3 regions of the Microbacterium sp. PRC9 genome follow, and region 2 is predicted to be linked to each of the others. Evidence: riboswitches for the same ligand, from Rfam matches in the RefSeq annotation. Region 2 holds a riboswitch; each other region holds the start of a gene.
The links. A riboswitch is a leader RNA that binds a small molecule or an ion and turns the genes downstream of it on or off. The one in region 2 is predicted to bind thiamine pyrophosphate.
Positions count from the first base shown of each region.

Region 1: another riboswitch for thiamine pyrophosphate. It lies ahead of thiC (phosphomethylpyrimidine synthase ThiC); the one in region 2 lies ahead of thiM (hydroxyethylthiazole kinase).
Region 3: another riboswitch for thiamine pyrophosphate. It lies ahead of Q9R33_RS13415 (ECF transporter S component); the one in region 2 lies ahead of thiM (hydroxyethylthiazole kinase).

Region 1 is NZ_JAUZUR010000003.1:179,180-181,436, forward strand. Features, by position in the region: gene thiC (phosphomethylpyrimidine synthase ThiC) at 1-898, opposite strand, end outside; TPP riboswitch at 897-1,005, opposite strand; gene Q9R33_RS07780 (TetR/AcrR family transcriptional regulator C-terminal domain-containing protein) at 1,073-1,672, opposite strand; gene Q9R33_RS07785 (biotin transporter BioY) at 1,762-2,257, shown strand, end outside.
Region 2 is NZ_JAUZUR010000002.1:254,609-256,865, forward strand. Features, by position in the region: gene thiE (thiamine phosphate synthase) at 1-459, opposite strand, end outside; gene thiM (hydroxyethylthiazole kinase) at 456-1,274, opposite strand; TPP riboswitch at 1,265-1,359, opposite strand; gene Q9R33_RS04800 (DNA polymerase III subunit gamma and tau) at 1,515-2,257, shown strand, end outside.
Region 3 is NZ_JAUZUR010000005.1:399,837-402,093, reverse strand. Features, by position in the region: gene Q9R33_RS13420 (D-alanyl-D-alanine carboxypeptidase family protein) at 1-1,250, opposite strand, end outside; TPP riboswitch at 1,288-1,397, shown strand; gene Q9R33_RS13415 (ECF transporter S component) at 1,390-2,034, shown strand; gene Q9R33_RS13410 (ABC transporter ATP-binding protein) at 2,036-2,257, shown strand, end outside.

The DNA of each region.
Region 1 (2,257 bases), on a different contig from region 2:
CGATGATCGACCCACCCCGTGAGACGATTCCCGTCACCCGGTCGGCTGTCAGCGGCACGTACCGCAGCAGCACTCCGGCGTGGACGGTCATGTAGTCCACACCCTGCTCGCACTGCTCGATGACCGTGTCGCGGTACACCTCCCACGTGAGCGCCGACGCGTCGCCATTCACCTTCTCCAGCGCCTGGTAGATCGGCACCGTGCCGATGGGCACCGGCGAGTTGCGGACGATCCACTCGCGCGTCGTGTGGATGTCGTCGCCGGTCGACAGGTCCATGACGGTGTCGGCGCCCCACGTGGTCGCCCACTGCAGCTTGGACACCTCCTCGGCGATCGAACTGGTGACGGCAGAGTTGCCGATGTTGGCATTGATCTTCACCAGGAACGCCTTGCCGATGATCATCGGCTCCGACTCGGGGTGGTTCACGTTGCTGGGGATGATGGCGCGCCCGGCGGCGACCTCGGCGCGCACCAGCTCCACGTCGCAATCCTCCCGCAGCGCGACGAACCTCATCTCCGGCGTGATCATCCCGCTGCGGGCGTAGTGCATCTGCGTGATCGTGCGCCCCGGCTTGGCACGCCGCGCGGCCCGCTTCTCACCCTTCCATTCCGCGGATGCTGCGCCCCGGCGCACCGCGGAACGCCCATCGTCCTGCAGATCCCGGTCGCGACCGTCGTAGCACTCGGTGTCCTCGCGTGCGGAGATCCACTGCTCCCGCAACGGCGGGAGCCCGCGCACCGGATCGCTGCCCGGACCCTGGGTGCGGTACACCGTCACCGGCGCGTTGACCGACCCGTCAGGAGACGGCTCCAGCGCGATCCGGTCCACCGGGACCCGGATGTCGTGTTCACCGTCGTGCAGATGCGCGAGAACGCGCGATGAATGGACGGACTCCATGGAGGCGACTCCTACTTCCTTCGCCGGCATTACCCGGACAGGTTCGAACGGTCGCAGGCCGCGTCAGCCCGATCTCAGCCCTTGCGAGGGCACCCGTGTGGATAGCGCCACGCTACCGCATCCGCCCCAGGCGATCGGACGGAGCCCGGCGCACACAGTCCCGGCGTCGCGCGGTCAGCCGTGGCCGCGGCGCAGCTGCAGTCCCCCGACGAGGAGCTCGACGCCGAACACGAACTCGGCATCCGATGCCTCGTCCTGCCGCGGTTCGTCGATCCCGGTTACCTGGACACCCAGGTCGCGGTACTGCTGCCGTTGCTGCTCGTGCAGGACATGACCGAGCACGAAATGGAGCAGGACCGCGGTCGCCCGCTGAACGGATTCATCGTCGAACCCGCCGGCGGCGATCGCCGCAGCGAGGCGGTGCTGCGCGGCCCGGGACCCCAGGCCGAGGGCGAACGTGCTCGCCACCAGTTCGGCACCGTCCCGGTGAGCGAGCAGCGCGGCGCGAAGCGCGAACGCTTCCGCGCGGACGCGGGCGGCCCACTCCGGATCCGCCGATCCGGAGTCCACCTCTGCGACGATCCGGTCGGAGAGTTCCGCCAGCAGACTCTGCTTGTTCGGGAAGTGCCAGTACAGGGCGCTCGGCTGCACCTCCAGCGCGGCCGCGAGGCGACGCATCGTCAGGTCGGGCAGGCCGTACTCGTCGAGGATCCGCATCGCGGTGCGTGCGACCTCGTCGCGGGTGTGACCCCGACCTGCTCTCGCCGACCCCATCACAGCACTCTACTGAACAGCGTTATAGTGAACAGCGTTCAAGTGAACACCGTTCAGGACCACTGTATCCATCGAAGGGACCTCGTCCGATGGCCACTCCCCCCGCATCTTCGCTCGCCCCGCAGACAGGCGTTCACGCGCTCGACGCGACCGCGCTGGCCCGCGTCGCGGTGTTCGCCGCGATCATCGCCGTACTCGGACTGCCGGGCGGCTTCACGATCCTCGGCGCGGTGCCGATCACGGCGCAGACGCTGGGCGTCATGCTCGCAGGCGCCATCCTCGGCCCGTGGCTGGGCGCGCTGTCGGTCACCGTCCTGCTCGGCCTCGTCGCGGTCGGGATGCCGCTGCTCGCGGGTGGACGCGGCGGCATCGGCGTCTTCTTCGGCCCGTCCGCCGGATACCTGCTCGGGTGGGTCGCCGGGGCCATCGTGATCGGACTCATCGTTCACGCCGGCGGCCGCAAGCCCACGACCTGGCGCACGCTGCTCGGCGTCGTGGTCGGCGGCATCCTCGTCGTGTACGCGCTCGGCATCCCGGTGCAGAGCCTGGTGACGCGGCTGCCGCTGGCCGAGACGGCGCTGATGA
Region 2 (2,257 bases):
GAGCGCCGGCGGGTGGTCGGGCTTCGTCGACGTCGGCCGGATGACGCCGACGCCGAGGTAGTCGATCGTGCCGGAGCGGCGCAGATGTGCGGCGGCCCGGTGCTCCGCGGAGTTCGCGGTCCATCCGATCACGGCGTGCGCCCCGAGCAGCCGCCGTGCCGTCTCGGGCGGGAGGTCGCTCTGTCCCAGGTGGACGCCGTCGACGCGGGCACCGGCATCCCGGGCGGCGACGGCCACGTCGACGCGGTCGTTGACGAGGAGCAGGCAGCGGCGATCGATGACGTCCGAGAGGGCTCGCGCCTGGCGCATGAGCTCACGAGCCGTCACCGACTTCGCCCGCAGCTGCACGACGTCGACCCCCGCGCCCGCCGCAGCGTCGACCACGTCGAGCAGCCGGTCGAACGGCAGGCGGCCGTCGGTCACGAGGTGCAGCGCGAGGCGGGCGCCGAGCCCGCTCATCGGATCGCCAGCACGTCGGCGACGCGCGCGTCGAGCTCGGCCGGCTCCGCGGCCACGGCGTCGAGCGCGTCGAGGAACGCCACGGCGAACGTGCCCGGTCCCTCCGCGCGCGCGGCGGCCCGCTCCGACGCGGCCGCGTACAGGACGGATGCCGCCACCGCCGCTTCGAACGGAGCGCACACGCCGAGGAGCGCGGCCATCACCGCGCCGAGCGAACAGCCGCCGCCGGTGACGCGCGTGAGCAGCGCATCCCCGCCATGGACGCGGACCACCCGCTCGCCGTCGGTCACGAGGTCGACCGGGCCCGAGACGGCCACCACGCCGCCGGTGCGCAGCGCGAGCGACCGCGCGGCGCCGGCCGCAGCATCCGTCCCGTCCGTCGCGTCGACGCCGCGACCGCCGCCGCCCTCGCCGGCCACAGCCAGGATCTCGGAGGCGTTGCCGCGGACGATGGCGGGACGGTGCTCGAGCAGTTCGGCGGCGAGAGCCGTGCGTACGGGCAGCACTCCCACCGCGACGGGGTCGAGCACCCACGGGGTTCCAGCGCGCACGGCCTCGCGGGCGGCGTCGCGCTGCTCGGCGGTGGGGGTGCCCAGGTTCACGAGCACGCCGTCGGCGACGCCGGCGAAGAGCCCGGCCTCGCCTGGGATGTCGCACATCGCGGGGGCGGCGCCCACCGCCAGGAGCGCGTTCGCGGTGTAGTTCGTCACCACCGCGTTGGTGATGCACTGCACCAGGGGCGAGGTCTCCCGCAGCGCCGTCAGCGCGGCGGCGGGGGAGAGGGCGGACAGGTGTGCTTCGGTGCGCGCGTTCATCGCGACATCCCTTCGCTCGCATGATCGAGATCAGGTTCGACGGGTGTGTTCTCAGCCCGCCGTGCGGGCACCCCGTGTCACTGCTGAGCAATCTAGCAGGGGATCCCGACGGGTCATCGCCGTGTGTCCTCGGCGTGCACCGTGCGCGTCCGGTCCCGGTCGCCGGGCCCGTCGAGCTGCGGACGCGATGCGATGCGCCGAGCCTGCCGCAGTGTCGGCCCCACACCGTAGGCTGGGGGAGTGACCACCGCCCTCTACCGCCGCTACCGGCCCGAGTCGTTCGGCGAGATGATCGGGCAGTCGCAGGTCACCGAGCCGCTCATGACCGCGCTGCGCGGCGACCGGGTCGGTCATGCGTATCTGTTCTCGGGACCCCGCGGGTGCGGAAAGACCACGTCGGCGCGCATTCTCGCCCGCTGCCTCAACTGCGCGCAGGGGCCGACGGACACGCCGTGCGGCACGTGCGACAGCTGCGTCGAGCTCGGCCGTGGCGGCGGCGGTTCGCTCGACGTCGTCGAGATCGACGCGGCCAGCCACAACGGCGTCGACGACGCCCGAGACCTGCGCGAGCGCGCGGTGTTCGCGCCCGCCCGCGACCGCTTCAAGATCTTCATCCTCGACGAGGCGCACATGGTCACCCCGCAGGGCTTCAACGCCCTGCTCAAGCTCGTCGAAGAGCCGCCCGACCACGTGAAGTTCATCTTCGCGACGACCGAGCCCGAGAAGGTCATCGGCACGATCCGGTCGCGCACCCACCACTACCCGTTCCGACTCGTGCCCCCGGCCGCGATGCTCGAGTACGTCGAGCAGCTGTGCGCCCAGGAGGGCGTGAACGTCGAGCAGGGGGTCCTGCCGCTCGTCGTGCGCGCGGGCGGCGGATCGCCCCGAGACACCCTGTCGCTGCTCGACCAGCTGATCGCCGGCTCGGAAGACGCCAAGGTCACCTACGCCCGCGCCGTCGCGCTGCTGGGCTACACCCACGC
Region 3 (2,257 bases), on a different contig from region 2:
GTCTTGTCGCCGATCGTGACGTCTTTCGCCGAGAGCAGGTTCCAGGCGTCCAGCGTGCCGGTTTTGAGGCCGACGACGCCCGGATCGGCGAGGAGGCCGTTGGTGTTCTCGACGTGCCCGGCGCCGGGGAGGTCGACGGACTGCTTCGCGACGATCTCGGCGATGACCGGGTTGGCGAGCGCCTTCTGCGCGAGCGTCACGAGTGCCTCGGGGCTCGCGGCGTTGCGCGAGTCCATGCCGGTGGGTTCGCGGACGGTGACCCCGGGAACGCCGTGGGCGGTGAGCCAGGCGTTGGCGGCGGACGCGAAGACGGCGTCGGAGGGCCAGATGCCCTGCGCGAGCCGGTCCGCGTAGTTGTTCGCCGAGCCGATGAGCATGCCCTCGAGCATCTGGTACTGGGTGAGCGAGCCGCCGACGGGGACGTCGAGCGCCGACTCGCCGCCGGCGCGGTACTGCCAGTAGCGCGAGCGGTCGGCGGACGTGAAGCGGTACTCCGGTCCCTGCTCGCCCACGGCGAGCGGCATCTCCTCGAGCACGACCAGCGCGGTCACGATCTTGGTGATGCTGGCGATCGCGTCGGGATCGGCCGTGGAGGCGAGCGTTCCCGGGACGCCGGCGACCGCTTCGGCCGCGCTGCCCTGAGCAGGCCACGCGGGCGCGGCGGCGGGCGCCGCGATCGGCTGCACCTCCATCGCGGTGACGGTGGGGGCGACAGCGTGCAGCGGCCACAGCAGAGTCGTCGCCGCGTAGGCGCCGACGACCGCCGCGATCGCGAGCGTGGGCACCACGACGGCGGCGCGGAACGGGGAGCGGCGCGGGGCATCGGAGAGGAGGTCGGCCTCGACTGCCACGTACGGGGTCGCGGCCGCGGTCAGGTCGGCGGGGGCTGCGCCGTGCTCGACGACGGACTCGTCGACCCAGGCGAGTGCGGTGTGCCCGCCCGTGACCGCGGTGACGGTCGGGGTGCCGAGGTCGGTCGGGAGCGCGAAGCCGGACGGCTCGACGGGCTCCGCGGGGTTCCACGTCGCGACCGACGGCACCTCGGCGACGGGCACCGTGGCGATCGTCGGAGCGGCCGCGGTCACGTCCACCGCAGCGGTGGTCGACGGCGGGTAGACAGTATCCGTCTCACCCGTCTGGATCGTGAGGATGCCGCCGTCGGGCGCGTCTTCGGAACCCGAAACCGGGACGGCACCGGTCTGCACGCGTCGCGCGCGACGCGTGGGTGCAGGGGTGTCGTCCGAAGTCACCCCCCCAAAATACCTGCTGAACCGGCGGTATACTCGTCGCCAACACCACGGGAGTCCGGTGAGCCGGGCTGAGAGGAAGCGATCCACGCTTCGACCGTCGAACCTGATCCGGATCATGCCGGCGCAGGGAGGAGCTCATATGCACGCGTCCACGTCCGCATCCACCCCCGTTGCGGCTCACTCGAAGGCCCCGCGGAGCCTGCGCTGGCGGGTCGTCGACATCGTCGTCGCCGCGGTGCTCGGCGTCGCGATCGGCCTGGTCTTCTGGGCCTGGAACACCATCGGCGGTACCTGGTTCGTCGCCATGGATGGCCTCACCCCCGGTCTCGGCGGCATCGCCGTCGGCATCTGGCTCATCGGCGGCGTCATCGGCGGCCTGGTCATCCGCAAGCCCGGTGCCGCACTCCTCGTCGAGGTGATCGCCGCGCTCGTGTCGATGCTCATCGGCAACGTGTGGGGAGTCTCGACGCTCTTCTCGGGCATCGTGCAGGGCCTCGGCGCCGAGCTCGTGTTCGCGATCTTCCTCTACCGCCGCTTCACGCTGCCCGTCGCAATGCTCGCCGGCGTCGGCGCCGCGGTCGGCGCCTGGGTGTTCGAGCTGTTCTACGGCAGCTCGCCCAACATCCTGAAGACCCTCGAGTTCAACGTGATCTACCTGGTGTCGCTGGCGGTCTCGGGCGCGCTGCTCGCGGGCCTCGTCGGATGGTTCGCCGTGCGCGGGCTCGCCGCGACCGGTGCCCTCAACCGCTTCGCCGTCGGACGCGAAGCGCGCCGCGAGGTCTGACGTGACGGCGACCCGCCCCGCCCGCATCACGGCGGCGGGCTGGGGGTGGCGCTACGGCGGACGCCGGGCCGCTGCCGTCCACGACGTCTCGTTCACGATCGAGCCCGGGGAGCGCGTGCTCCTGCTCGGCGCATCCGGCGCGGGCAAATCGACGCTCCTCGCCGGCATGGCAGGTCTCCTCGGCGGCGCCGACGAGGGTGACGAGACCGGCACGCTCCTCATC